2 regions of the Microbacterium sp. AC026 genome follow, and region 1 is predicted to be linked to the other one. Evidence: predicted binding sites of a transcription regulator. Region 1 holds the regulator's gene; the other holds the start of a gene.
What was found. Region 1 encodes HrcA, which represses chaperone genes, less so after heat shock. Its sites were predicted from a motif close to TTNGCACTCGNNNNNNNCGAGTGCNAA; they were not measured.
Positions count from the first base shown of each region.

Region 2: a site for HrcA is predicted at 3,294-3,320, ahead of groES (co-chaperone GroES). Genes of this name have one in related genera too.

Region 1 covers NZ_OZ409857.1:118,094-132,672, reverse strand. Annotated here, with positions in the region: gene ybeY (rRNA maturation RNase YbeY) at 1-433, opposite strand, end outside; partial or broken gene ACZZ93_RS00650 (PhoH family protein) at 450-1,474, opposite strand; gene ACZZ93_RS00645 (HIT domain-containing protein) at 1,536-1,883, opposite strand; gene ACZZ93_RS00640 (16S rRNA (uracil(1498)-N(3))-methyltransferase) at 1,928-2,656, opposite strand; gene dnaJ (molecular chaperone DnaJ) at 2,671-3,786, opposite strand; gene hrcA (heat-inducible transcriptional repressor HrcA) at 3,826-4,857, opposite strand; gene hemW (radical SAM family heme chaperone HemW) at 4,964-6,181, opposite strand; gene ACZZ93_RS00620 (DUF1990 family protein) at 6,198-6,851, opposite strand; gene lepA (translation elongation factor 4) at 6,921-8,774, opposite strand; gene ACZZ93_RS00610 (ABC transporter permease) at 9,015-9,998, shown strand; gene ACZZ93_RS00605 (ABC transporter permease) at 9,998-10,921, shown strand; partial or broken gene ACZZ93_RS00600 (ABC transporter ATP-binding protein) at 10,918-12,848, shown strand; gene ACZZ93_RS00595 (ABC transporter family substrate-binding protein) at 12,966-14,579, shown strand, end outside.
Region 2 covers NZ_OZ409857.1:1,359,086-1,373,664, forward strand. Annotated here, with positions in the region: partial or broken gene ACZZ93_RS06810 (ABC transporter ATP-binding protein) at 1-292, shown strand, start outside; gene ACZZ93_RS06815 (ABC transporter substrate-binding protein) at 411-1,688, opposite strand; gene rarD (EamA family transporter RarD) at 1,833-2,690, opposite strand; gene groES (co-chaperone GroES) at 2,914-3,210, opposite strand; gene ACZZ93_RS06830 (class I SAM-dependent methyltransferase) at 3,354-4,562, shown strand; gene ACZZ93_RS06835 (hypothetical protein) at 4,577-5,800, opposite strand; gene ACZZ93_RS06840 (hypothetical protein) at 5,784-6,845, opposite strand; gene ACZZ93_RS06845 (hypothetical protein) at 6,849-7,361, opposite strand; gene tsaD (tRNA (adenosine(37)-N6)-threonylcarbamoyltransferase complex transferase subunit TsaD) at 7,361-8,431, opposite strand; gene rimI (ribosomal protein S18-alanine N-acetyltransferase) at 8,428-8,934, opposite strand; gene tsaB (tRNA (adenosine(37)-N6)-threonylcarbamoyltransferase complex dimerization subunit type 1 TsaB) at 8,931-9,554, opposite strand; gene tsaE (tRNA (adenosine(37)-N6)-threonylcarbamoyltransferase complex ATPase subunit type 1 TsaE) at 9,575-10,072, opposite strand; gene alr (alanine racemase) at 10,069-11,175, opposite strand; partial or broken gene ACZZ93_RS06875 (holo-ACP synthase) at 11,172-11,530, opposite strand; partial or broken gene glmS (glutamine--fructose-6-phosphate transaminase (isomerizing)) at 11,642-13,488, opposite strand; gene coaA (type I pantothenate kinase) at 13,545-14,489, opposite strand; gene ACZZ93_RS06890 (Ppx/GppA phosphatase family protein) at 14,526-14,579, shown strand, end outside.

The DNA.
Region 1 (14,579 bases):
AGCCCTGGATGAGCTCCTTCTGCAGTCCGAACATCTCGCGCTCCTCGTCGGGCTCGGCGTGATCGAAGCCGAGGAGGTGCAGCAGACCGTGGGTGGTGAGCAGGATCAGCTCGTCCATCAGGGTGTGGCCGGCGGCCTGGGCCTGCGCCTCGGCGACCTGAGGACACAGCACGATGTCTCCCAGCAGCCCCGGGGCCGTGGGGCGATCCTCGGTGCCCGGGCGCAGCTCGTCCATCGGGAAGCTGAGCACGTCGGTCGGACCGGGCTCATCCATCCACTGCACGTGGAGGGCCTCCATGGCAGCCTCGTCGACGAGCACGATCGCGACCTCGGCGTCCGGGCTGACATGCATCTGCGCGAGGTTGAAGTCGGTCAGGCGCTGCAGCACGGTCTCGTCGACGTCGATGGCCGACTCGTTGTTGATCTCGATCATGGCTGTGCTCGTTTCATCAGGAGAGGCCTCGTTTCGGCATCCGGTCTCGGGGTCCTGGTCGCTGTGCGCCCCGCCGGTCGGCACGGTTGGCGAACTCCGCCGCCTGCTCGCGCTCGTAGCGCTGGGCGGTGCGCCGCTCGTCATACTCGCTGTAGGCGTCGACGATCCGTCCGACCAGCGAGTGACGCACCACGTCGTCGCTCGTGAGCCGCGCGAAATGGATGTCGTCGATGCCGTCGAGCACGCGGGTGACGAGCCGGAGTCCCGAGGATCCCTGCGGGAGATCGACCTGGGTGATGTCACCGGTGACGACCATCTTCGACCCGAAGCCGAGACGCGTGAGGAACATCTTCATCTGCTCGGGAGTCGTGTTCTGCGCTTCGTCGAGCACCACGAACGAGTCGTTGAGCGTGCGGCCGCGCATGTAGGCGAGAGGGCGACCTCGATCGTGCCCGTCGCCATCAGACGAGGGACGATCTCGGGGTCCATCATCTCGTTCAGCGCGTCATAGAGCGGGCGGAGGTACGGGTCGATCTTGTCGGTGAGCGTGCCGGGCAGGAATCCGAGCCGCTCTCCGGCCTCGACCGCGGGGCGGGTGAGGATGATGCGGGTGACCTCTTTGCGCTGCAGGGCCTGGACAGCCTTGGCCATCGCGAGGTAGGTCTTTCCGGTACCCGCCGGGCCGATGCCGAAGACGATCGTGTTCTCCTCGATCGCGTCGACGTACTCCTTCTGCCCCAGCGTCTTGGGACGGATGACCTTGCCCCTGGTCGACAGGATCGCCTCTCCGAGCACCTCGCTCGGGCGAGGGCCGCCGTCGTTGCGCAGCAGGCGGGCCGAGCTCGTCACGTCGCTCGGGGCGAGGTCGTGGCCTGCCTTGGTCATGGTCATCAGCTCGTCGACCAGGGTCTTCGCCTTCGCGACGGCCTCCGGCGCGCCGGTGAGCGTGATCTCGTTGCCGCGCACGAGCACCTGGACGTCGCGGTGCTCCTTCTCGAGCATCCGGAGCAGTCGATCCTGCGGACCGAGCAGCTGCACCATGGCGACGCCGTCGGCGTAGATCTTCTCGACGGCGGTGTCGGATGCGGTCAGGTCGTTTTCGTCAGAAGCCAACGAGCTTGCTCTCCTCGATGTTGCCGAGCACATGGGCGTGCACGTGGAAGACGGACTGGGCGGCGCTGGCGCCGTTGTTGAAGATGAGGCGGTATTCGCCGTTCGCATGCTCGGAGGCGAGCTGCTTCGCAGCCGCGACGATCTCCGCGAGCAGACCGGGGTCGCCCTCGGCGAGCTCCGTGACGTCGCGGTAGTCCTCGGTCTTGGGGATCACGAGCGCGTGCAGCGGTGCCTGCGGGTTGATGTCCCGGATCGCGAACACGCGGCCGGTGTCGAGCAGGATCTCACCCGGGATGTCGCCGTTGAGGATGCGCGTGAAGATCGAGGGCTCGGACATGCTCCCAGTCTACTGACCGCAGCACTGCCGGGTCCGTAGCCTGATCACCAGCGGCTGAGTGCGACCGACAGCACGGCGATCGCAGCCGGGCCCGCCGTGGACGTACGCAGCACGGTGTCTCCGAGCAGCACACGCTCGGCGCCGGCGTCCGACAGCTTCGAGAGCTCGTCGTCGGAGATACCACCCTCGGGCCCGACGACGAGGACGATGTCCCTGCCGTCCGGCTCGAGCTCGGACAACCGCACGGGGGCGGTCGGGTCGAGAAGCAGCACCCGCTGAGATGCGGCGCGTCTCGCGAGGTCGGCGGTCGACGCCGGAGGCGCCACCTCCGGGACCCACGCCCGGTGAGCCTGCTTCGCCGCCTCGCGGACGATCGTCGCCCACCGCTCGCGCCCCTTGACGGCCTTGGGACCATCCCATCGGGATACGCTTCGACTCGCCTGCCACGGCACGATCTCATCGACGCCGAGCTCGCATGCCGCCTGCACGGCGAGCTCGTCGCGATCGCCCTTCGCGAGAGCCTGCACGAGCACGATGCGAGGGCTGGGCGCGGGGTCGACCGATCGCTCGGCCACGCGCACGTCGACGCGGGACGGAGACACCTCTTCGGCGACGCCGGTCAGCCACACCCCCGAGCCGTCGCCGACCGTCACCGCCTCGCCGACGCGGAGCCGTCGGACGACGGCGGCGTGCTTCGCCTCGGCGCCGGTGAGCGACACGAGGTCGCCGACCGCTGCATCCGAGGAGTTCTCGACGAGGAAGTGGAGTGCCATGAGCGCCGTCCGTATCAGTGCGAACGGAAGCGGTCGCGGAGCTTCGAGAACAGCCCCTGCTGGAACTGCGCCAGCTGCGGGCCCGGTGCCTTGGTCTTCTTCGCGAAGTCCTCGATGAGCGCGCGCTGCGCGGAGTCGAGCCGGGTCGGAGTGACCACCTGCACGCCGACGCGGAGGTCGCCGCGCTGGTTGCCCCGCAGCGGCGTGATGCCGCGGCCCTTGATCGTCAGCACGTCGCCGGACTGGACGCCCGAGCGGATCTCGAGATCGACCTCGCCGTCGAGACCCTGGATCGTGGTCTCGGTGCCGAGGATCGCATCCGGCATCGACACCTCCAGCGTCGCCAGCAGGTCGTCGCCGTCGCGGCTGAAAGACGGGTGCGGGTTCACGGTGACCTCGACGTACAGGTCGCCGTTCGGGCCCCCCGCCTTGCCGACCTCGCCAGAGCCCGGCAGCTGCAGGCGCAGCCCGGTCTCGACGCCGGCGGGGATGTCGAGCGAGACGGTGCGACGCGAGCGCACCCGCCCCTGGCCGCCGCAGGTGCCGCACGGATACGGGATCGTCGTGCCGTAGCCCTCGCAGGTGCCGCAGGGCTGAGAGGTCACGACGTTGCCGAGCAGGCTCCGCACCTGACGCTGAACGTGGCCGGAGCCGCCGCAGATGTCACAGGTGACGGGCGACGTGCCCTCCTGGCAGCACGAGCCGTTGCACGTCTCGCACAGCACGGCCGTGTCGACCTCGATGTCGCGGTGCGCACCGAAGACGACGTCGCCGAGATCGAGGGTCACCCGGACGAGGGCGTCCTGTCCCCGTTCGCGGCGTGACCGCGGACGCGCGCCCCTGCCACCGCCTTGGCCCGCGCCGAAGAAGGTCTCGAAGATGTCCCCGAAGCCGCCGAAGCCCTGGAAGTTGCCAGCGGCGCCGTCTCCGCCGCCCATGTCGTAGCGGCGACGGGAATCGTCGTCGCTCAGGACGTCGTATGCATGCGTGACGAGCTTGAACTGCTCGGCCGCGTCCTCACCCGGATTCACATCGGGGTGGAGCTGACGAGCGAGGCGTCGGTACGCCTTCTTGATCTCGTCGGTGGAGGCGTCACGAGAGACGCCGAGTACCTCGTAGTGGTCTGCCACAATGGCCCTTCTGCGTGTGCTGTTCTCTGGGCGGCCGCGTCAGCGGGCCGCCTCGTCTTCGTCGAGCATCCGAGACAGATAGCGGGCCACGGCCCGCGCCGCCGCGAGATTGCTCGGATAGTCCATGCGCGTCGGCCCCATCACGCCGACTCGCGCCGTACCGCTGGGGGCGGCGTAGTTGCTGGCCACGATCGATGCCTCGCCGAGGCCGAAGGACGCGTTCTCGGTGCCGATGCTGGCGGCGAGACCGTGGGAGTCCGCCTCCATCTCGCTCATCAGCCGCAGCAGCGTCACCTGCTCCTCGATCGCCTCGAGCAGAGGGTGGATGCTGCCGCGGAAGTCCTGCTCGCGTCGAGCCAGAGTCGCTGCTCCGGCCATCACCAGGCGCTCCTGACGGAAGGCGCCGAGCTCGTCGATGACGATCGTCGCGAGAGCGCGCAGTACGACGTCATGACTGTGTGCGTCGTCCGCGAGAAGCGCCTGCAGCCGCTCAGCGGCGTCGCTCACCGCCCGGCCCGTGATCAGGGCGGAGAGGCGAGCACGCAGCAGCGCCATGTCGGCGTCGTCGACGTCGACGGGCAGCGGGGCGATGCGCTGCGAGACGCCGCCCGCGTCGGTGACGAGCACGATGAGCAGACGATTCGGCGCCAGCGCCACGAGTTCGAGATGCGTCAGATGCGCGCGCGCGAATGACGGGTACTGCGCCAGCGCGACCTGCCCCGTGAGCTGCGTCAGCACTCGGACCGTGCGCACCATCAGGTCGTCGAGGTCGGATGGAGCGGTGAGGAAGGACTCGATGGCCGTGCGCTGCGCGACCGACAGCGGCCGCAGCTGGGCGAGATGATCCACGAACACGCGGTAGCCCTTGTCGGTGGGAACGCGACCGGAGGAGGTGTGCGGGGCGGCGATCAGCTCTTCGTCTTCGAGCAGTGCCATGTCGTTGCGGATCGTCGCCGCGGACACGCCGAAGGAGTATCGGTCTACGATCGATCGGCTGCCGACGGGTTCATGCGTCTCGACGTAGTCCTGCACGATCGCGCGGAGAACCTGGAGGCCTCTTTCGCTGACCATCGCAACTCCCTCCCTCTTGGCACTCACTGGCTACGAGTGCCAATTCTACCCGCCGACGCCGACCACGTGCTGATCCGGCACGATGTCCGGACTCAGCGGTCGCCGATCAGTCGGTGAGCTCACGCACGACGGCATCGGCGAGCAGGCGCCCCCGCAGTGTGAGCTGCACGCGTCCGCGAACGGCAGCGGCCGGGTCGACGAGCCCATCCGCGATCAGACCCGCGACGCGTGTCCTCTTGTCCGCGGCGAGGTCGCTGACGGCGATGCCCTCGCGGATGCGACTCAGCAGCAGGATGCGCTCGAGCGTCGCCGACTGCTCGTCCGGCCGCTCCGTGCCGGCGGCGGGAGACTCCGCTGCGGCGAGCCGCTGTGCATACGCGGCCGGATGCTTGACGTTCCACCACCGCAGGCCGGCGACGTGACTGTGCGCGCCGGGACCGAACCCCCACCAGTCGCTCCCCCGCCAGTAGGCGAGATTGTGCCGCGAACGCTGCTCGGGCGAGCGCGACCAGTTGCTGATCTCGTACCAGTCGAAGCCCGCCGCTGCGAGACGCGCATCGGCGAGCTCGTACATGTCGGCCTGCAGGTCATCGTCCGGCGCCGGCACCTCGCCTCGGCGGATCTGCCGCGCGAGCTTCGTGCCGTCCTCGATGATCAGCGCGTACGCCGAGATGTGGTCCGACTCGAGTGCGAGCGCCACATAGAGCGACGCCTCCCAATCACCGATCGACTCACCGGGGGCGCCGTAGATGAGGTCCACGCTCACGGCGAGGCCAGCGTCCTTCGCCGCGGCGACCGCTGTCGTCACATTCTCGGGGCGATGAGTGCGGTCGAGAGCGGCGAGCACATGCGGCACTGCCGACTGCATGCCGATCGACAGCCGCGTGACGCCGGCATCCGCGAGGGTCCGCGCGACCTCGGGTGTCACCGTGTCGGGGTTCGCCTCGACCGTGACCTCGGCGCCGTCGACGAGGCCGAACGCATCGGTCGCCGCCCCGAGCATCCGCGCCAGGTCGCCCGGCGGCAGCAGCGTCGGCGTGCCGCCGCCGAAGAACACGGTGTCCATCGGGCGCAGCGCACCGGCATCCGCGAGCACACGCCGCGCGAGGTCGATCTCGGTGATGAGCGTCGAGGCGTAGTCCTCCTGCTTCGCGCCGCGGAGCTCTCCCGAGGTGTAGGTGTTGAAGTCGCAGTAGCCGCACCGCACCCGGCAGAAGGGGACGTGCAGGTATGCGGAGAAGGGCACGGAGGAATCGATCGGCAGATCGGAGGGCAGATGTCCGTCTGCCGGTGCCGGATCGCCGAGTGGGAGCGGACCGGCCATCAGAGAGGTGCGACCATCAGACCGGAGTCGCGTACAGCGGCGAGATCGCTCGCAGATAGCGTGCGAACAACTCGCGGCGACGGCGCTTCACCAGCGGCGGGACGACGCGGTAGAGCAGGGAGTTCGGCGCGTCGAAGGCACGGACGGAGAACCACACCTCGTCGTTGTCCTCGCGCCAGTCGATGTCGAAGGACTCCTCACCGCGGACCACCGAGCCTCCGACCGTGCCCAGCACGAATCCGATCCGGCGCTTCTCCTCGGTCACGGAGATCACGCGCAGCTCCGCATCCGCCCGCATGCCGGCAACCCGCCCATGCAGGCGCAGCGTCATGCCCGGGCCGGCGAACGGTGTGCCTTCCGCGTCGAAGCGCTGTTCGACGTCGTTCTTGCTCGGTGCGATCGGAGTGCCCTCGGCGTCGAAGCTGACACCGGCGTAGGCGGGGCCGGGCGCGGGACGCACATCCTCGATGCTGAGGCCCGCCGCGCGCTGCGCGGTCCAGGTCAGCAGCGCTTCGCCCGCGGACTGGAAGCGGTCATGACCGCTGCCGATCCGCCAGGAGTTCTCCGCCGGGATGCTGCGCTCCGGCGGGTACTGCATCAGATCGGGCGCGTGGGTCGCACCCACGGCCGCATAGTCAACCGTGTCGTCTCGGAAAGTCCCGCGCCGCATGCGTTCCAGCCTACTTCCCGTTCCCTGGACGATCACCCTCCACGCCGGGAACAGCCCGGCCCGAAGGTCCTACTTCTTGTCCTTGCCCTCGACGTCGCCGGAGAGCGCTGCGATGAACGCCTCCTGCGGCACCTCGACACGACCGACCATCTTCATGCGCTTCTTGCCCTCTTTCTGCTTCTCGAGGAGCTTGCGCTTGCGGCTGATGTCACCGCCGTAGCATTTGGCGAGCACGTCCTTGCGCAGCGCCCTGATCGTCTCGCGGGCGATGATCCTGGCGCCGATGGCGGCCTGGATCGGCACCTCGAAGTTCTGGCGAGGGATCAGCTTGCGCAGTCGCTCCGTCATCAGCGTGCCGTAGGCGTAGGCCTTGTCGCGGTGCACGATCGAGCTGAACGCGTCGACCTTGTCACCCTGCAGCAGGATGTCGACCTTGACAAGGTCCGCCTCCTGCTGTCCGGCGGGTTCGTAGTCGAGCGAGGCATAGCCCTGGGTCTTGGACTTGAGCTGGTCGAAGAAGTCGAAGACGATCTCACCGAGCGGCATCATGTAGCGGAGCTCCACGCGCTCCTCGGAGAAGTACTCCATGCCCAGCAGCGCTCCGCGACGAGACTGGCAGAGCTCCATGACCGTGCCCACGTAGTCCTTGGGCAGCAGGATCGCGGTCTTCACCATCGGCTCCGACACCGAGCCGATGCGACCGTCGGGGTACTCGCTCGGGTTCGTCACCGTCACGGTCTCGCCCGTGTCGCTCGTGAGCACCTCGTAGATCACGCTGGGTGCGGTGGTGATGAGGTCGAGGCCGAATTCTCGCTCGAGACGCTCGGTGATGATCTCGAGATGCAGGAGTCCCAGGAACCCGCAGCGGAAGCCGAAACCGAGGGCGACCGAGGTCTCAGGCTCGTACTGCAGCGAGGCGTCGGAGAGCTTGAGCTTGTCGAGCGCCTCCCGGAGCTCCGCGTAATCGCTGCCGTCGATCGGGTAGATCCCCGAGAAGACCATCGGCTTCGGGTCGGTGTAGCCCGGCAGAGCCTGGGTCGAGGGCCTGCGTGCCGTCGTGATCGTGTCACCGACCTTCGACAGACGGACGTCCTTCACACCGGTGATGAGGTAGCCGACCTCGCCGACGCCGAGCCCCTTGGACGGCACCGGTTCGGGGCTCGACACGCCGACCTCGAGCGCTTCGTGGTTGGCACCCGTCGACATCATCTGAATGCGCTCGCGGGGCGACAGGCTGCCGTCCACCATGCGGACGTAGGTGACGACCCCGCGGTAGGCGTCGTAGACGGAGTCGAAGATCATGGCGCGGGCCGGAGCATCGGCGTCTCCGACGGGTGCGGGGATCTCCTTGACCAGTCGGTCGAGCAGCTCCTCGACGCCGACACCGGTCTTGCCCGAGACACGGAGCACGTCCTCGGGCTTGCCGCCGATGAGCGATGCCAGCTCCTTGGCGTACTTGTCGGGGTCGGCCGCCGGCAGGTCGATCTTGTTCAGCACCGGGATGATGTGCAGGTCGTTCTCGAGCGCGAGGTAGAGGTTCGCCAGAGTCTGGGCCTCGATGCCCTGGGCGGCGTCGACGAGCAGGATCGCGCCCTCGCAGGCGGCGAGAGACCGGGACACCTCGTAGGTGAAGTCGACGTGCCCCGGGGTGTCGATCATGTTGAGCGCGAAGGTCTCGCCGTCGATCTCCCACGGCATCCGCACGGCCTGGCTCTTGATGGTGATGCCGCGCTCACGCTCGATGTCCATGCGGTCGAGGTACTGCGCGCGCATGTCGCGATCCGAGACCACGCCGGTGATCTGGAGCATGCGGTCGGCGAGGGTCGACTTGCCGTGGTCGATGTGCGCGATGATGCAGAAGTTGCGGATCTGCGCCGAAGGCGTCGCGGCAGGCTGAAGCGGAGTGAGAGCGCGTGGTGACATGTCCTGACGATTCTACGGTGAGGCGAGGCTTATGCCCGCTTCGTGCGATCCGGTGATATTCTGCCGAGGTTGCCCGGGAGCCATCCGTGACACCGGATCCCGTGAGCGATAAGACTCCGTCACAGACCAAGTGCAGGCGTCGTGTCGCGCAGATCGGCTGATGGTGATTGACTGTCTTCCCGGCTCAGCGTTGCGTCGGCGGATCCCGCGCGCGTCTGTAAAAGAGAAAGAATCATCACCTTGATCAAGTATCTGTTGCGCCGCCTGCTGGGATGGGTGCTGATGATCGTCATCGCGACGAACATCACCTACTTCCTCGCGTGGCTGTATCTCGATCCCGAGAACAACTACGTCGGACGTCGACCTCCGCTTTCGCCCGATCAGATCGATGCGCTGCTGAAGCCTCGCAACCTCAGCGAATCGGTCCCCCTGATCGAACGATGGTGGACCTGGTTCTCCAGCATCCTCTTCCGCTGGGACTGGGGAGTCGGCCCCACAGGCGAGTCCGTCAACGAGCAGGTCGCATACCGCGTCTGGACCAGCGCCGAGCTCGTGCTCGGGGCGACGATCATCACGACCATCCTGGGCATCGCCCTCGGTGTCTACACGGCATCCCGTCAGTACAAACTGGCCGACCGCATCGGTCAGGGCACGAGCATCATCACGATGAACATCCCCACGGTCGTTGCGGGATTCGCTCTGGTTCTGCTCGCGATCAACTTCAACAACGCGGTCGGCACGACCGTCTTCTACGTCGTCGGATCCTCCAGTCAGGGGGTCGAGGGATTCTTCCCCGTCCTCATAGACGTCCTCCAACATCTGACGCTCCCCACACTCGGCCTGGTGCTCACGGGCTACGCGTCCATCCACTTCCTGCAGCGCTCGCTGCTGCTCGACAACATCAAGGCGGACTATGTTCGCACCGCCCGTGCCAAGGGACTCACCAAGCAGCAGGCCATCCGCAAGCACGCGCTGCGGACGTCGCTGATCCCCGTCACGACGCAGGTCGCGTTCACGATCCCCGCGGTCTTCACCGGAGCGGTGCTGACCGAGACGATCTTCAACTGGAACGGAATGGGTCGGTACTTCATCCAGACCCTGAACAACAACGACATTCACGGCGTGGTCGCAGTCGCGGCGTTCGGCGCCCTGATGACGGCGATCGGCGCGATCCTCGCTGACGTCGCCGTGGTCGTCCTCGATCCGAGAGTGCGGGTGAGCTGATGTCCCTGGAAGCCATCGGGGTGTCCCCCGAGATCGCCGAGCCGGAGAAGCCGAAGAACCGCAAGCGCACCTCGATGCTGACGCTGTACACGCGTCGGTTCCTGCGCAACCGCGGTGCCTTGATCGGCGTCGTCATCCTCGCGCTTCTGGTGGTGTTCGCGATCGTGGGACCGCTCATCGCGCCGTACTCGCACACTGACCTCGACTTCCTCGCACTGCGCCAGGCTCCCTCGGCCGAGCACTGGTTCGGGACGAACGGTTCGGGCAACGACAACTTCGCCCAGGTCGCCGTCGGTCTTCAGCGCTCCATGATGATCGCTGCCCTCGTGGCCATCGGCACCACGGTCGTCTCGGCACTCATCGGTGCCACCGCCGCCTACTTCGGCGGCCGGTACGAGCGGATCATGCTCGCGGTCATCCACTTCATGATGGTGGTCCCGAACTTCCTGATCCTCGCGATGATCTCGAACGACGCCGGCGGGAACTGGCTGGTGATCTCGCTCGTCATGATCTTCGTCGTCGGCTGGTTCTTCCCTGCCCGGATCATCTGGACCCTGTCGCTGTCGATCCGCGAGCGCGAGTACGTGCATGCCGCTCGCTACGCCGGGCTCTCGGGGATGCGGATCGTCCTGCGTCACATGCTCCCGAACATCGGGTCGCTGCTGGTGATCAACTTCACGCTCGGCGTCGTGTCCGCCGTCCTCACCGAGACCGCGCTCTCGTTCCTCGGCTTCGGTGTGAAGCTGCCCGACGTCTCGCTCGGCGCCCTGATCGGCTACGGCTCCAGCACTCTGGTGAGCGCACCGTGGCTCTTTTACTTCCCTGCAGCGGCGCTCACCCTGCTCACCGTTTCGATGGCTCTCATCGCCGACGGTCTGCGCGACGCCCTGGATCCGACCTCTGCGGCTGGAGGTCGCGCATGAGTACCGTCCTTTCCGTCCGAGACCTCAAGGTCAGCTTCCCGTCGGAAGCCGGTCGAGTCGATGCCGTGCGCGGTGTCTCGTTCGACCTCGAAGAGGGTCGCACCCTCGGCATCGTCGGCGAATCCGGCTCGGGCAAGTCCGTCACCTCGCTCGCGATCATGGGCCTGCTCGACGACAACGCCAAGGTCACCGGGTCGATCATCTATGACGGCCAGGAACTGCTCGGCAAGTCCGACAAGCAGCTCTCGGTGATCCGCGGCAACGGGATGGCCATGGTCTTCCAGGACCCGCTGACCTCACTCACCCCGGTGTTCACGATCGGCGACCAGCTGATCGAGGCTCTCACGGTGCATCGTCGGCTGTCGAAGAAGGACGCCTGGGATCGGTCCGTCGAGTTGCTGAAGCTCGTCGGGATCCCCGAGGCGGAGCGCCGCATGAAGGCCTTCCCGCACGAGTTCTCCGGCGGCATGCGTCAGCGTGTCGTGATCGCGATCGCGATGGCCAACAATCCCAAGCTCATCATCGCGGACGAGCCGACGACCGCGCTGGACGTCACCATCCAGGCGCAGATCCTCGAGCTCATGGAGAAGGCGCAGCAGGAGACCGGCGCCGCGATGATCATCATCACGCACGACATGGGGGTGGTCGCCAAGACCGCCGACGACGTGCTGGTGATGTATGCCGGCAAGCCCGTCGAGCAGGCACCGGTGCGCGAGCTGTTCTACCGCACCCGGATGCCGTACTCGATCGGCCTTCTGGGTGCCATCCCGCGGGTGGACAAGACCGAGAAGGTGCCGCTGATCCCGATCAAGGGCAACCCCCGCTCCTGATCAATCTGCCGGATGCGTGCCCGTTCGCGGCGCGATGCCCCATCGCGATCGACGCGTGCCTTCAGCGCGAGCCCGATCTGCTCCCCATCTCCACCGAGGGTCACTCCGACCACTCCGTCGCCTGCATCCGCGCGAACGACATCGACGACGACGGACGCATCGGCGGGCTCCCCGTCTTCCCCATCCCGGAGATCCCCGAGAGCGGGCTGGCGAAGGTGCCCCGCGAGGATCGTCCCATCACCCTCGAGGCGGTCAACCTCAACAAGACCTTCCCCCTCATGAAGGGTGCGCTGTTCAAGCGCAAGGTCGGCGAGGTGCACGCCGTCAAGGGGATCAGCTTCGACATCCGCCAGGGCGAGACCCTCGCGATCGTCGGCGAGTCGGGCAGCGGGAAGACGACGACGCTCCTCCAGATCATGGATCTCGTCGCCCAGGAGGACGGCGACATCCGCATCGGCGGTACGAGCGTCGCCGACATCAAGAACCGAGCGGAGGAGCGAAAGCTCCGTCGTGATCTGCAGATCGTCTTCCAGGACCCGATGGGGGCGCTCGACCCTCGCATGACGGTCTGGGACATCATCGCCGAGCCGATGCTCGCGATCGGCATGAGCAAGGACGACGTGTTCGATCGCGTCGAGGAGCTCATGGGTCTCGTGGGTCTCGACCCGGCGCACAGCGACCGCTTCCCCCAGGCGTTCTCGGGCGGTCAGCGTCAGCGCATCGGCATCGCACGAGCGCTGTCGACCAACCCCAAGATCGTGGTGCTCGACGAGCCCGTCTCGGCTCTCGACGTCTCGATCCAGGCCGGCGTGATCAACCTGCTCGACGAGCTGAAGGCCAAGCTCGGGCTGTCCTACCTGTTCGTGGCGCACGACCTCGCCGTCGTACGCCACATCGCCGACCGGGTCGCGGTGATGTACAAGGGCTCGTTCGTCGAGCACGGAGACGTCGATCAGGTGTTCGACGATCCGCAGCACCCCTACACGAAGGCGCTGCTCTCGGCGATCCCGATCCCCGACCCCGACATCGAGCGCACGCGCGAGCGGATCATCCTTCCCGTCGAGGGTTTCGACCCAGAGGCCGTCGCCGTCAGCTGACCTGTGTACCGATGTGCACAGTCCGATAACGGTTCCGTGTCACTGGGGTTTCGCCCGAGAGTTGCGGGGTTAGTCTGCCCCTATCCCAAGTAAGGCCGACAGGCACTAAGGAGTACCATGAAACGGCATCAGAAGCTGATGGGCATCGCTGCTCTCGGCGCTGCCTTCGCCCTCGCCATGAGCGGGTGCGCACCGGCAGGCAACGGCGGCGGCAACAGCGGTGAAGGCGAAGCTCAGACGGTCGAGGGCGCGGACTACAACCCGCAGCCCCGCGAGAACCTCGCAGAGGGCGGCGAACTCCGCATCCCCGTCTCGAACATCGCCGAGCAGCTGAACTACTTCCACAGCGACGGTGACGCCCGCGTCACCCAGATCGGGACGTGGTTCCGCCCCCAGATCCTGCTGATGGATCCTGACGGCACCGTCAAGAAGAACGACGCATACCTCGACGACTACTCCTTCGGTGTCGAGGACGGCAAGACCGTCCTGCACTTCAAGGTCAACGAGAAGGCTGTCTGGAACGACGGCACGCCCATCGACGTCACCGCGTTCAAGGCCACCTGGGAAGCCCAGAGCGGCGAGAACGAGGAGTACCAGCCCAACGCGACCGACGGCTGGAAGGAGATCGAGTCCGTCGAGGCCGGCGAGAACGACCGCGACGTCATCGTGACCTTCAAGGGCGAGTTCGCCTGGCCCGAGATGGTCTACTCGCAGCTGCTGCACCCGGCCGTCAACACGCCTGAGCTGTTCAACACGGCGTTCCTCGGCGACTGGCACCCGGAATGGGCCGCAGGCCCCTACACGGTCGACAACTTCGACAAGACCGGCGGAGTCGTCACGCTCGTCCCGAACGAGAAGTGGTGGGGCAACGCTCCGCTGCTCGACAAGGTCTCCTTCATCCAGATGGAGCCGACCGCGGCGGTCAACGCACTGCGCAACGGCGAGGTCGACATGGCCGAGACCGGCAGCGCCGAGCTGCTCGCACAGGTCGAGGGTCTCGAAGGCGTCAAGACCTACAAGGGTCAGGCGACCGCGAACGCGATCTTCACGCTGAACTCGACCAACCCGGTGCTGTCCGACCTCGAGGTCCGCAGGGCCGTGTTCGAGGCGATCAGCATCGAGCAGGTCAAGGACATCGTCTTCAACGGTCTGAACTACACCGAGGAGCCCGCAGGGTCCCTGACCCTCTTCTCGTTCCAGCCTGACTATGTCAACGCGCTGGAGGAGGCCGGCCGCAAGGACGGCGACACCGAGGGTGCCAACAAGCTCCTCGATGAGGCCGGCTGGGTCGCCGGTGCCGACGGCATCCGCGAGAAGGACGGCCAGCGCCTGTCGCTCGTCTTCCCCGTGCACTCCGACACCGAGACCGCGCGCGCGCGTTCGCTCGCCGTTCAGGCGCAGCTGAAGGAGGTCGGCGTCGAGGTGACGATCGACACCCGTCCGTCCGCCGACTTCGCCGAGGACTACACCACGCAGAACGGTGACATCTTCTTCCTCAACTTCACGTCGTCCGACCCGTTCGGTGCCGCCTGGTTCTGCCAGCTGTACTGCTCGGACAGCGGCCTGAACCTGTCGGGCACCGGCACCGAGGAGATCGACACGATGATCCACGAGGAGCTCGAGACGATCTCCGACCCGGTCGAGCAGACCAAGAAGGCCATGGAGATGGAGTCCGAGATCTTCGCGAAGACCTGGGGCATCATCCCGGTCCTCAACGGCCCGGAGATCTGG
Region 2 (14,579 bases), 1.2 Mb from region 1:
CGATGTCGAGGGCACTCATGATGGACCCGTCGGTGCTGCTTCTCGACGAGCCCTCCGCCGGCCTCTCCCCGTGCGTCAGGACGATGCGTTCATCCGCGTCTCCGACATCAACAAGGCGGGCGTGACGACGATCATGGTCGAGCAGAACGCGCGGCGCTGCCTGCAGATCTGCGACCGCGGCTACGTGCTCGACCAGGGCAAGGATGCGTACGAGGGCACCGGACGCGACCTGCTGAACGATCCGAAGGTCATCGGCCTCTACCTCGGAACTCTCGGCACCGACGCCGCCTGAGGGCTCCCACGACAGAGGGGCGGATGCGACTCGCATCCGCCCCTCTTCTGTCCCCTCGCGCAGCGGGCACGCACACGACGAAGGCCCCGGATCGAGGATCCGGGGCCTTCGCTCGTGATCAGTTGGTGCGGGAGATCAGGTTGTCGGCGCCGTACTCGTACGTGCCGATCGATGCACCCTGCGGGTCGCCGTTCTCATCGAACGTGATCTCGCCGGAGTAGCCGTCGTAGTCGGCGGTTCCACCGTCGTTGATGATCGCCGCGCAGTCCTCGAAGCTGGTGCACTTCTCACCGTCTCCGCTGCCGCCCGAGACCTCGGCCATCTTCGCAGCGATGTCCGCGCCCTCGGTCGAACCGGCGGCGAGAGACGCGAGTGCGACGAGCACGACCGCGTCGTAGGCCTCGGCTGCGTAGGTGAAGTCGTTGACCTCGGGGTTGCCCTCACCGGTCCAGAACGTCTGCAGACGGTCGGTGAAGTCGTCCTCGAGCGCCGGTCCCGGCTTCGTGCCCTGTGCGCCCTCGAGCGAGAACGGGAAGTTCGTGTCGGGCGAGGAGCCGTAGTCCGACAGGTTTCCGTCGACGAGGTAGAACTTGTCGGGCGAGATGCCGGCGTTGACCAGCAGCGGGGCGATGGTCTTGAACTGGTCGAACGACACGATCGCGACGGCGTCGGGGTTCTGAGCCTTGATCGTCTCGACCTGTGCGTCGAACTGACCGTCACCGACGTTGTACGACGCGTCAGCGACGACCTCGCCACCCGCGTTCTCGAACGTCGACTTGATGTTGTCGAACAGTCCGGTTCCGTAGGCATCGTTCTGGTAGATCACGCCGAGGGTCTTGTGTCCGTCTTCGGCGATCAGGTTGCCGAGGACCTCACCCTGCAGAAGGTCGCTGGGCGCGGTGCGGAAGTAGAGACCGTTGTCGTCCCAGTCGGTGAAGTCCGGGCCGGTGTTCGAGGCCGAGATCTGCAGGATGCCGGCGCTGACGTTTCCGTCGAGGATCAGGCGGGAGACGCCCGACGCCGCGGCACCGACGATGGCGGTGACGCCCGCGCCCTGGAGCTTGCTGATCGACGTCTCGTAGGCCTTGGTGTCGGTGTCGCCTTCGTCCTCAGCCGTCAGGTTGATCTTGACGCCGGCAGCAGCATCGTTGACCTCCTTGACCGCGAGGCCGACGCCGGATTCCATGGGCGGGCCGAGGAACGACAGCGAACCGGTCTGCGGCAGCAGCGAGCCGAGCTCGAGCGTGAGGTCGGCCGACGATCCGCCGCCGCCGCCACCGTCGGACGGCTCCTCAGAGGGCGTGCCGCTGCAGCCTGCGACGACGATCGCCGAGACGCTCAGCAGCGCGACTCCGGCGAGAATCTTGGCGCTGCGCGAGCGCGTGAATGAGGTCATGATGCTCCCTTGCGTGACTGGCCGTGGATTGTGACCACGGTCGGGTGCTCTAACACTAGGACTGAAAGGCTTCGCGTAGGGGTCGCCGATGTTTCGGTGCGTTAACGATCCGACACCGAGTTTCCGGACGGGTGAACCGGGAGTTCAGACGAGTGTCGGCTGATCGATCCGGCGTCCGCGACGCGCGGCGAGCAGCAGGTCGATCACGAACACGAGGATCGCGACCCAGACGATGATGAAGCCCGCCCACCGCTCGGCCGGCATCGGCTCGCCGAGCACGACCGCGCCGATGATGAACTGCATGACGGGGGTGATGAACTGGATCATCCCGATGACGGTGAGGTTGATGCGCCGGGTGCCCGCGGCGAAGAGCAGCAGGGGCACTGCCGTGGCCACACCGGCGAACGCGAGAAGCACCGCATGCCACGCACCGTGCGAGCCCATCGTGATCCCGGCGGGGGTGGCGGCGACGAGGATCAGCTGCACGACGGCGATCGGGATCAGCCAGAACGACTCGAGCGTGAGTCCGCTGACCGCATCGACCGCGGGGCCGATCTTCTTCTTGATGAGTCCGTAGACGCCGAACGAGGCGGTCAGCGAGAGGGCGATCCACGGGAACTCGCCGTAGAAGAGGACGATCACGATCACGGCGACCGCCGCGATGCCGATCGCCGCCCACTGGAGCCTGCGGATGCGCTCCTTGAGCACGAACACCCCGAGCAGCACGGTGGTGATCGGGTTGATGAAGTACCCGAGGCTGGTCTCCACGATGTTCCCGGAGAGGGTTCCGATGAGGAACACCTGCCAGTTGACGTAGATCAGGACACCCGCCAGAGCCGTCCATCCCACCAGCCTCGGCTGTCGGACGATGACGCCGAAGGCGGCCCAGCCGCGCATCACGGTGAGGAGGAGCAGGCAGAAGACGAACGACAGCAGCACGCGCCACGCGACTACTTCCCACGGACCGGTGGGCACGAGCAGCAGGAAGTAGAGGGGCAGCACGCCCCAGAGCAGATACGCTCCCCCGCGTACGCGACACCCGCCGTCTGAGTGGCTCGGGAGGCGGCATTCGTCGGGGTCACCGCACAACCCTATGCCCGTCGCCGCGCCGCCTCCGCCCCACGAGACCCGCCGTCCGGACATTGGCAGGAATCGATGCACCGGTGGCCGAACACGCAGGAAGGCCCGGATGCGTGATGCATCCGGGCCTTCCGAAGACGTTGTCTCAGCGGACGACGACTGCGAGCACGTCGCGAGCCGACAGGACGAGGTACTCGTCTGCGCCGAACTTCACCTCGGTGCCGCCGTACTTGCTGTAGAGCACACGGTCGCCCACGGCGACGTCGAGCGGAACGCGGTTGCCGTTGTCATCGATGCGGCCGGGGCCCACGGCCACGACCTCGCCCTCCTGGGGCTTCTCCTTGGCGGTGTCGGGGATGACCAGGCCACTCGCGGTGGTCTGCTCGGCCTCGACCTGCTTGATGACGATGCGGTCCTCGAGCGGCTTGATGGAAACCGACACGGTCTACCTCTTCTTTCTTGACGCTGACAGGAAGACTTTTCGCACTCTCAACCCGAGAGTGCTAATCCAGTCTAGGCGTTCCGCTGGCACTCACGCAATGCGAGTGCCAATGCGGCGAACAGCCCGCCGCCTAAGCTGGGGCAGTGGAGATCTCCGAGCTGCGCGCACTGCTCACCCCCGAGGGCCTGAAGACGCTGGACGAACTCGGCCCCGTCGACGAGGTCGCCGACGTCGCTCGGATCGTATCCCGGCTGCGTGCGGCCGGCCACTCGCCCGAGCTCGTCTCGGCCGTGGTCGGACAGGCACGACTTCGCACCAAGGCGAAAGGCAAGTTCGGCGACTTCGCGGCCCGGATGCTGTTCACCCGGGCCGGACTCGAGCAGGCGACACGGCTGGGCGTGGCCGCCCGGCATGCCCAGCGGATGCGCCGCGCCGGCATCACTCGCGTCGCGGATCTCGGCTGCGGCATCGGCGGGGATTCTCTTGCCTTCGCCGGTGCAGGGCTCGACGTCGTCGCCGTCGACGCCGACGAGGTGACCTCGGCGATCGCGGCGTACAACCTGGCGCCTCTCGGAGACAGCGCGAGGGTGATCCACGGCACGGCCGAGGCGCACGTGCCCGTCGAGGGCCACGAGAACCAGGCGATCTGGATGGATCCGGCCCGCCGCACCGCCGGGCACAGCGAGACGCGCCGGGTCTCGTCCGATGACTACTCTCCGCCGCTGGACTGGGCCTTCGATGTGGCCTCGCGCACATCGACGGGCATCAAGCTCGGTCCCGGTCACGACCGCGATTCGCTTCCCGTCGACGCCGAGGCGCAGTGGGTGAGCGCAGACGGCAGCGTGGTCGAGCTCGTGCTCTGGACGCGCGCACTCGCCCGCGACGGCATCCGCCGTTCCGCCCTCGTGATCCGCGGCGAGCGCTCACATGAACTCACCGCAGGCGCCGACGCCGTCGACGAGCCCGTGCGGGAACTCGGCGCGTTCCTGCACGAGCCGGACGGGGCGGTGATCCGGGCGCGTCTGATCGGCGATGTCGCGCGCAGCCTCGACGCGGGAATGCTCGACGAGCGCATCGCGTATCTCACCTCCGACGCCGCGGTCACCAGTCCGTTCGTGCAGTCGTTCCGGGTGCGCGAGACGATGCCGGCGAACCCGAAGGCGATCAGCGCCGTCCTCAAGGCGAACGACATCGGCTCCCTCGAGATCAAGAAGCGCGGCATGGACATCGACCCCGCGGCCTTCCGCAAGAAGCTGGCGCTGCGGGGCGAGCAGACCGCGACGCTGATCCTCACTCGCGTGGGTGATCAGCGACGAGCGATCCTCGCCCATCGGGTGCCGACAGCCGGCTGACGTCTACCCGGCGCCTAGCCCTCGGAGTCGTCGGACGGGATGTCGACCTGGATCGGATCCTGGTATTCGCCGCCGAGCTCGAGCGTCTCACCGGGCCTCACCGTCTGCTCTGCCGTCGCCGTCGTGCTGTCTCCGGACACCACGAGGTAGGGCATGCCGTTCGACGTGTACGCGAGACGCACGCTCCAGTCGGAGATCATCCCTCCGGCCTCGTCCACGATGGTTCCGGCGACCTCGATGACGTCCGCCGACGATTGTCCCTCGCTCGCCGGGCGGCATTCGACGGCCTGGACGGCATCGACGACGAGGCAGTCCTGGATGTCGTCGCTCTCGACGCGCTGTGCGCGCCAGACCGGGGCATCGCGGAAGTACCCGACGACCGAGAAGGAGAACTCTTCGAAACCCTCCTCGACCAGCTGCTCGGCGCGTTCCCGCTCGTCGCCCTGGAACTGCGACAACCAGGAGTTCTCGTCCGAACGCCATCGCTGGATGATGCCGACGACCTCCCCGTTCATCGCTCGCGCGGCCGACGCCCAGATCTCCTCGAGCCCCTCGTCCCCCTCCCCCGGCACCGCGACGCTCGCGTTCAGGCCGATGCCGTTCCCGTTGTCGAGATCGGCCGCGGGCTGGCACTGATCCGCCGACTTGTCGGCGGCGTCGAGCGTCAGGCACACCGTCTCGCCGTCGTCCTTCGTCGCGTACCAGACGAGGGCGTCCTCGTCCTGTCCGATCGCGCGCAGACTGCCCGGGTCGAACCCGCCCTCGGCCTGCAATTCCGCACGCCGCTCCTGCTGCGCGGAAGTCAACGCGACGGCATCGCCGGAACGCCCGAAGAGCGCCCAGCCGGTGCCGAGACCGATCACGAGCAGAAGTGCGGATGCCGCGGCGATCGCCTTCCAGTGCTGACGGAATGCCGCGCGGAGGCCTCCGGTCTCGGTGGACTGACTTCCGTCGTCCGCGTGTTCGACGGGCGCGCTGGGGGAAGCGTCGGCGACGGGTGCCTGACCGTCACGGAACGGCTTCTCCGACGTCGGCGGCTCGTGGGCCGGTCCCTGCCCGACCGGCGCGTCGACCCGGTCGCGCGGGCCAGGGTCGACCCGGTCAGGCCTGCCAGGCTCGCCGCGCAGCGATTCGAGCTCTCTCAGCCTCGCCGCCTCGGCCTCGGTCAGGCCGCCGTCGCGGCCGTACGCTTTGACCTGCAGTGCGCGCAGCTCAGCAGAGTCACTCTCCTGCAGCATCGTCGCCCTCCCAGCCCTTCGTCACGGTCAGGTACTGCTGACCGTAGCCGAACCGGTACTCGTAGCGGGTCGTCTTCCCCTCACCCACGACGTCGAGCACGAGCGTCCTGTCCGCGTCGGCGAGCATGATGCTGTCATCGCAGGCCATCGGAGGGTCGGGCATCGACCCGTCGTAGACGAGACAGTACCTCTGCGTGGACATGTCGATCCCCGTCCAGATCGGCACGTCATCGTCGTAGCCGGCGACCAGGATCGTCCGCCGGTCCAGTCCCGTCCGCTCGGCGAGGGCGGTCGCCGCCTCCGCCTCGTCGGGGCTGGCGAACATCGCCGTGGACTGCGGCGAGGTGATGTAGCTGCGGGTGACGACCGCCGGCTCGCCGGCCGGCGTGAGGAACATCTGCGCCTCGACGTCATAAGTCTGACTCTGGCTCACGGGTTTCGTGAGAGTGGCATTCACGCCCTGGACCACGGCCTGCTCCCGCGTCGTGCACGCGGGAGCCGTCGCGTCCTCGTGTCCGAGCACCAGGCACACGTCAGCGCGCTCGTTCTTCGTCGCGAACCAGATCACGACGCCTTCTTCCTCCGCCATGGCCCGCACCGACCCCGGGTCGAAGCCCCCCGATGCGACGATCGCGCTCTGCCACTCCTCCTGCTGGGCGCTGAGCTGCATCGGCGCGGGACCCCGGTCGGTGAAGAGAAGCCAGCCCAGCGCGAGGCCGATGACCGCGAAGGCCGTGGCGACCGCGACCGCGAGACGCCGATGGTGTCGCAGCGCGATGAGCGGGGACTCGCCCTGGCGCTCGACGTCCACGACCGGGTCGGCAGGTGACGCGCTCCCCTCCTCCTCGGCAACGCCCCGCGGAGCCTGCGCAGGGTCCGGCGCACGCGTCTCCGGACTTCTCGTCGCCGGCGGCCCCGCCAGACGCGTCTTCGCGGATTCCAGCTCGCGCAGCCGCGCTGCATCCGCCGCGCTCAACGCCCCCGCACGGCCGTACGCCCGCGCCTGGAGCGCGCGCAGCTCGACGGATCGGTCCGCGTCGAGCATCGGCTATCCGAGTCTCTCGAACTGCATCCCGGCCCAGACGAGCCAGCCGAGGCTGTAGACGGTCGCACACAGACCGAGAACGAGCGCCCAACGAGCGATGGCGCGGCTCTCGACCGGTCGGCGCAGCGACATGATCGACGCGATCACGGCGACGATGGCGATCGGGATGCCCCAACCGACGAAGAACGACGCGGCCAAGGCGACGACCGCCGCCATCAGCGCCCAGGGAGCGAGGCGGGTGTCGTCCACGGCGGACGTGCCCGTCGCCGGCTCCCAGTCGCTCTCCCGACCGATGTCCTCGGCGACCGGCCCCGTGACGACCACCGGCTCGACTCCGACCGGGCCGGTGGGGAGCTTCGTGTATCCCTCGCGGCGCGACCCAGGTATGCGTGCCGACCCCGCCGGATGCTCGACCTCGCCGCTCGGGCGCTCGATCCTGGTCGGCGGCACCGCGGCACTCGAGGCGGGCCCCGGTTCTGCACCCGCCCTATCCGGAGTGCGAGGCACGTCGCTCATCACATCACCGCGACGCGCTCGTCGACCTGGATCTCGGTGACGGGAAGCGTCGAGTCGGCTCCGAACGCCAGCGTCGACGGGCGACGGCCGGACGCGATGAGCTCCGCGGCGAGCGCCGCGATCATCGCGCCGTTGTCGGTGCACAGCGTCAACGGCGGGATGCGCACCGTCACGCCGGCCTTCTCCGCCCTCGCGAGGGCGACCTCGCGGAGTCGTCGGTTGGCGATCACTCCTCCACCGAGCAGCAGGCGGGGCACGCCGAGGTCTGCGCACGCGGCGAGCGCCTTCGTCACGAGCACATCGACGACCGCCTCACGGAAGCTCGCGGCGACGTCGGCGACGGGCACGGGAACGCCGTCTGCCTCGCAGCGCTCGACCCAGCGCGCGACAGCGGTCTTGAGCCCGGAGAAGGAGAAGTCGTAACGGTGCTTCGCGAGGTCGGAGGCGCGCGAAAGCCCTCGAGGGAAGCGGATCGCGTTCGGATCTCCGTCGAGTGCCGCTCGATCGATCTCGGGTCCGCCGGGGTACGGCAGCGACAGCAGTCGGGCGACCTTGTCGAACGCCTCCCCCGCGGCATCGTCCATGGTCTCGCCCAGCATCTCGACGTCGGTCGTGAGATCGCGCACGTGCAGCAGCGAGGTGTGCCCGCCCGATACCAGCAGCGCGATCGTCGGGTACTCCAGCGGCTCGGAGTCGGGAGTCAGGATGTCGGCGGCGATGTGTCCGACCAGGTGATTGACCGCGTACAGCGGCTTGTCGAGCGACACCGCCAGCCCCTTGGCGGCGCCGACGCCGACCATGAGCGCTCCCGCGAGGCCGGGTCCGCTCGTGACGGCCACCGCGTCGAGGTCGCCGAGCCGCACGCCGGCCTCGGCCAGGGCGGCGTCGATCGAGGGTTGCAGCGCCTCGAGATGGGCGCGGGCGGCGACCTCGGGAACCACTCCGCCGTAGCGGGCGTGCTCGTCCATGCTCGACGCGATCGTGTTCGAGAGCAGCGTGCGTCCGCGGACGATCCCGATGCCGGTCTCGTCGCAGCTCGTCTCGATGCCCAGCACCAGCGGCTCGGTCATGAGGTCGCCTCCTTCGCGGCATCCGACGCCGTCTCATCTCGATGCTCGGAGCGCGGATGCTGCAGGGCGAGGCGCATCACGATCGCGTCGACGTCGTCGGGCTGGTAGTAGCGGGGGCGACGTCCGATCTCCTCGAACCCCTCCGAGCGGTACAGCCCCTCGGCACCGGGGTTGTCTGCCCGCACCTCGAGGAAGACCTCTCTGGCTCCGCGTTCCACCGCGGCATCGAGAAGGGACCGCAGAAGCGCCCGGCCGCGACCGCGACCGCGGTGCTCGACGTCGAACGCGATGGTCTGGATGTCGGCGTCACTCGACCCCTGCAGTGCACGGACTCCGCCGTAGCCGATGATCGCGCCGTCCTGCTCGTCGACCAGATAGCGTCCGTGCGGGCTCGCGAGCTCCAGGGCCATCGCCTCCGAGCTCCACGCGTCGGTGGGGAACGAGCGGTGCTCTATCGCCATGATGGCGTCGAGATCGTCTGGCGTCGCGTCGCGCAGCGTCATGACGCCACCTTCTTGGGCGCTCCCGGCACGGTGACGTCGGGCTGACGCAGATAGATCGGCTCGGTGCCCGCGAGTGTGCGCCCGGCAGCCAACGCCCTCGCGCCCACGCGAGCCAGATCGACGCCCGACAGCGTCTCCACATCGATACGGCGGATCCCCTGGAGGTGCTCGTCGGCGTCGACGCGTGCGACCAGCACGGTGTCGGTGATGACGTGCGGGATGCCGTCGGCATCCGTTCCGTCGAAGACGGTGATGGCGACCTCTCGGCGGCGGGCGTCCGTCACGATGGCGAACGGCCCGGTCACGGCGTGATGCTCGACGGCCGTGAGCGCTGCGGCGAAGTGGCTCGGCACGGGGACGACGGGGATGCCACGCCCCAGCGCGAACGTGCGTGCCGTCGCGATGCCGATGCGGAGTCCGGTGAACGGCCCCGGGCCCATACCGGCCACCACATGATCGATCGGGCCTGATCCGGGCGCGTCGAGGGCCCGCACGAGCAGCTCGCCGATGACCTCCGCGTGACGGAGCGGATCGGCGGCCGAGGCATCTGACAGACGCGTGCCGTCGTCGTCGATGAGGGCGACGGCGGTGCCCAGGGAGGTGTCGACGGCGAGGATCACCTCTCCAGGGTAGTCGTCGTTCAGCCGGTGATCGCTGAGCGTCCGCCACGCGTGATCGACACGTGCCGCGGTGCGTCGGCGTCGAGCTCCGAGGGGTCGAGCTCGTCGTCACCGCCGACGGGACGCTCCAGCTCGATGTCCCACCAGGTCTCGGCCAGGTCCTCGGCCATCCCGCGTCCCCACTCGATCACCACGACCGATCGTGCGAGGTCGAGGTCGAGATCGTCGAGCTCTGCCCCTGAGCCGAGCCGGTAGGCGTCGACGTGCACGAGCGGCGCGCGTCCGACGAGCGAGGGGTGCGTGCGGGCGATCACGAAGGTGGGGCTCTGCACGGGGCCGCGTACGCCCAGACCCTCCGCGAGTCCGCGAGTGAACGTCGTCTTGCCTGCGCCGAGCGGGCCGGTGAGGATCAGCAGGTCGCCCGCTTCGAGCTGCTCGCCGATGCGGAAGCCGAGCTGCTCCATCGCGTCCGAGGTCTCGATCTCGCGGCGCCCCAGGAAGGACGGGTCGACGCTCATGCCGACCGCCGGGGAACACGGGCGCCGATGCGCGTCACGATCTCGTAGTCGATGGTCGATGCGGCGTTCGCCCACTCCGATGCCGAGGGCACGCCGAGCGTCGGGTCGCCGAACAGCACGACCTCGTCGCCGATCGACACCGGGGCGTCCCCGACGTCCACGACGAACTGGTCCATGGCGATGCGGCCGACGTTCGTGTATCGGCGCCCGGCGATCGATACGGGCAGGCGCCCGGATGCGTGGCGCGGCACGCCGTCGGCGTATCCCAGCGGGACGAGCACCAGCGTCGTGTCGCGGGAGGTGCGGTGGTCGTATCCGTACGACACCCCGGCGCCGGCCGGCACGCGGCGGACGGCGGCGATCGCCCCCCGCAGCGTCATGGCCGGGCGAAGCCCCAGCTCCGCAGAAGAGCGGTCGTCGAACGGCGAGAGGCCGTAGATGCCGATGCCGATGCGCACGGCGTCCAGACGCATCTCCGGCAGGTCGATCGCGGCCGCTGTCGCCGCGATGTGCCGGATCTCGGGATGGATGCCGAACGACGCCGCCGCCGTGACCGCCTCCTCGAACTTCGCGAGTGCCTCACGGTCGTCCTGGGGCGACGTGTTCGAGAGGTGGCTGAAGAGCCCGACGATGCGCAGCCGCCCGATGCGTTCGAGGCGCGCGGCTTCGGCGAGCACACGACGCCAGTCCGCCGGGGCGATGCCGTTGCGCGACAGCCCGGTCTCGAACTTGAGGTGCACGCCGACCGGGCGGTCGACCGAGGCGACCGCTCCCGCCGCTTCGAGCTGGTCGAACGACGAGATTCCCACCTCGATGTCGTGCGCCGCAGCCTGGTCGAAACGCTCGCCCGGCGCGTGCAGCCAGGCGACGATCGGAGCGGTGATGCCCTGACGACGAAGTTCGAGCGCCTCAGGGATCTCGGCGACCCCCAGACGAGTGGCACCCCCGGCGAGGGCGGCGACGGCAGTCGCGGCAGCCCCGTGGCCGTAGGCGTTCGCCTTCACGACGGCGATGACCTGCACGCCGGTGAGTCTGCGGAAATGGCGGACGTTGTCGCTGATGGCATCCAGCTCGATGCGGGCTTCGCGGAACGGAACGGTCACAGCGGCTCTCCTTCGGCGACCACGAACGCTGCGGCGAGCCCCGCGTCATGGGTGAGGGTCAGGTGCAATCGGGTGATCCCGCGCTCTGCGACGACGTCGGCGGTGGAACCGGAGAGCACGAAATGCGGGCGGCCGGATGCCTCGGAGGCGATCTCGATCTCGATCCAGTGCACGCCGTCAGAGCCGCCGAGCGTCTTGATCAGGGCTTCCTTCGCGGCATAGCGCGCGGCGAGCGACGGCAGTCTGAGACCCCGCTCCCCGGCGCGAACAGCCGCTCCCGAAGCCGCGGCGTGCGCTCCATCGTCCGCTCGAACCGCGGGATGTCCACGAGGTCGATGCCGGTCCCGATGATCACCAGTTCAGCCTAGTCGCGGCATCCCGAATCGGTCGGCCCAGCCTCTGCACGGCGCCCGTGCCCCGGATGGGTGACGTGTCTCGACGAGCCGCCTCCGGAGGCCGACGACGCTTACTCGACGGTGACGGACTTGGCGAGGTTGCGCGGCTGGTCGACGTCGAGCCCCTTGGCCGTGGCGAGCGCCATCGCGAAGATCTGCAGCGGGACGACAGCGAGCAGCGGCTCGAACATCGCGCCGGCGAGCGGGATGCGGATGACCTCGTCGGCGAACGGCAGCACGGCCGCATCGCCCTCTTCCGCCACCACGATCACCCGAGCTCCGCGAGCACGGATCTCCTGGATGTTCGAGACGACCTTGGAGTGGACCACAGCCGAGTGTCGAGGCGACGGCACCAGCACGAAGACGGGCTGTCCGGGCTCGATCAGTGCGATCGGGCCGTGCTTCAGCTCGCCGGCGGCGAAGCCCTCCGCGTGGATGTACGAGATCTCCTTGAGCTTCAGCGCGCCTTCGAGTGCGATCGGGAAGCCCACGTGGCGACCGAGGAACAGCACCGAACGAGTGTCGGCCATCCAGCTCGCGAGCTGGGTGACATGCTCCTGCTCGCTCTCGAGGACCTTGGCGATCTTCTCGGGAAGGGCGGTGAGCTCGGCGACGTCGACCGACGCATCCTGGACGGAGCCGCGCACGCGCCCCACGTGCAGGCCGAGCAGCAGCAGAGCGGTGATCTGCGCCGAGAAGGCTTTCGTCGACGCCACTGCGACCTCGGGCCCGGCGTGGGTGTAGACCACCGCATCGGACTCGCGAGGGATCGTCGCACCCTGCGTGTTGCAGATGGAGAGGGTGCGCGCGCCGCGCTCCTCGCGTACTTGACGGCCATCAACGTGTCCATCGTCTCACCGGACTGGCTGATCGAGATCACGAGGGTGTCGTCGCCGATCACCGGGTCGCGGTAGCGGAACTCGTGCGCCAGCTCGACGTCGACGGGGACCCGCGCCCACTGCTCGATCGCGTACTTGCCGACGAGCGCCGAGTACGCGGCCGTACCGCAGGCGGTGATGATGATGCGGTTGATGCCGAGGAACAGGTCGTCGAGCCCGTCGAGCTCGGGGATCACGACCTGGTCGCCCTGGATGCGGCCACGGATCGTGTTGGCGACCGCCTCGGGCTGCTCGGCGACCTCCTTGGCCATGAAGCTCGACCAGCCACCCTTCTCGGCGGCGGCGGCGTCCCACGAGACGTCGAACGGCTCGGCCTCGACAGGCGTGCCGGCGAAGTCGGTGACGGTGACGGCGTCCGGGGTGATCGAGACGATCTGGTCCTGGCCGATGGCCAGTGCCTTGCGGGTGTGCTCGATGAACGCGGCGACGTCGGAGCCGAGGAAGTTCTCACCCTCGCCGAGGCCGATCACCAGGGGCGAGTTGCGGCGAGCACCCACGACCAGGCCCGGGTGGTCCTGATGCATCGCGAGCAGGGTGAAAGCGCCCTCGAGGCGGTTGACGACGGCGCGGAACGCGCCCTGCAGGTCTCCGCCGTTGTTGCGGTACTCGCGGCCGAGCAGCGCGGCAGCGACCTCGGTGTCGGTCTCGCTGCGGAAGCTGACGCCATCGGCGAGCAGCTCGTCGCGGAGCGAGGCGAAGTTCTCGATGATGCCGTTGTGGATCACGGCGAGCTTGTCGTCATCGGCGAGATGCGGGTGCGCATTCTCGTCGGTGGGCCCACCGTGGGTGGCCCAGCGGGTGTGCCCGATGCCCGTGTTGCCGTCCGACAGCTCGGCATCCTTCAGCGAATCGCGCAGCATGGCGAGCTTTCCCGCCTTCTTGCGCATCCCGAGGGAACCGTCGCCGTCGATGACGGCGACACCCGCGGAGTCATACCCGCGGTACTCGAGACGGGCGAGGCCTGCGAGCAGGATGTCCTGGCTGGGCCGCGGGCCCACGTATCCGACGATTCCACACATGTCGTCAAGAGTAAGGCGGGCTTTTTGCGAAGGTTCCGAACGAAATAGCCGACCGGTTAGAGCTTCCGCAGGAGCACGCTCTCGACGCTGTGGTCGACGCCCTTGTTGAGCACGAGACGCGCGCGATGCTTGGTCGGCATCACGTTCTCGACCAGGTTCGGCATGTTGATCTCGTTCCAATAGCCGAGAGCCGTCGTGATCGCCTCGTCATCGGTCAGGTGGGCGAAGACGTTGAAGTAGGACGAGGGATTCGAGAACGCGCCCTGGCGCAGTGCGAGGAACCGATCGACGTACCACTTCTCGATGTGCGAGGTGTCGGCGTCGACGAAGATCGAGAAGTCGAAGAGGTCGCTGACGGCCACGTCATTGGGGGCGGGCGGCGGCTGGAGGACGTTCAGGCCCTCGACGATCACGACGTCGGGGCGACGGACGACCACATGGGCGTCGGGGACGATGTCGTAGCGCATGTGCGAGTAGAACGGCGCCCGCACCTCTGCCGCACCGCTCTTCACCTCGGTGAGGAACTCGAGCAGCGCCCTCCGGTCGTAGGACTCCGGAAAACCCTTGCGCTCCATCAGCCCCCTGCGCTCGAGCTCGGCATTCGAATACAGGAACCCGTCCGTCGTTACGAGCTCGACGCGAGGGGTGCCCGGCCAGCGGCTCATCAGCTCGCGCAGCAGACGGGCGATCGTCGACTTTCCGACGGCGACGGAGCCGGCGACTCCGACCACGAACGGGGTCGTGGAATCGTCCTCCTGAAGGAACGAGCTGGTCGCGGCGCCCAGACGCTTGGTGGCCGTCGCGTAGAGGCTCAGCAGTCGACTGAGCGGCAGATAGACCTCGCGCACCTCGGCGAGGTCGAGCCGGTCGCCGATGCCCCGGAGTTCGACGACCTCGGTCTCGGTGAGCGGCTGGTCGAGTCCCGCCGCCAATCGCGCCCATTCATCGCGCCCGATCTCGCGATACGGAGACAGCGGCAGCGTGGGGTCGGCGGTGGTCACGGATACATCGTAACGGCGCACGAGTAGTCTCTATCCGTGCGCCTGGGAGTACTCGACATCGGTTCCAACACCGTCCACATGCTCGCCGCC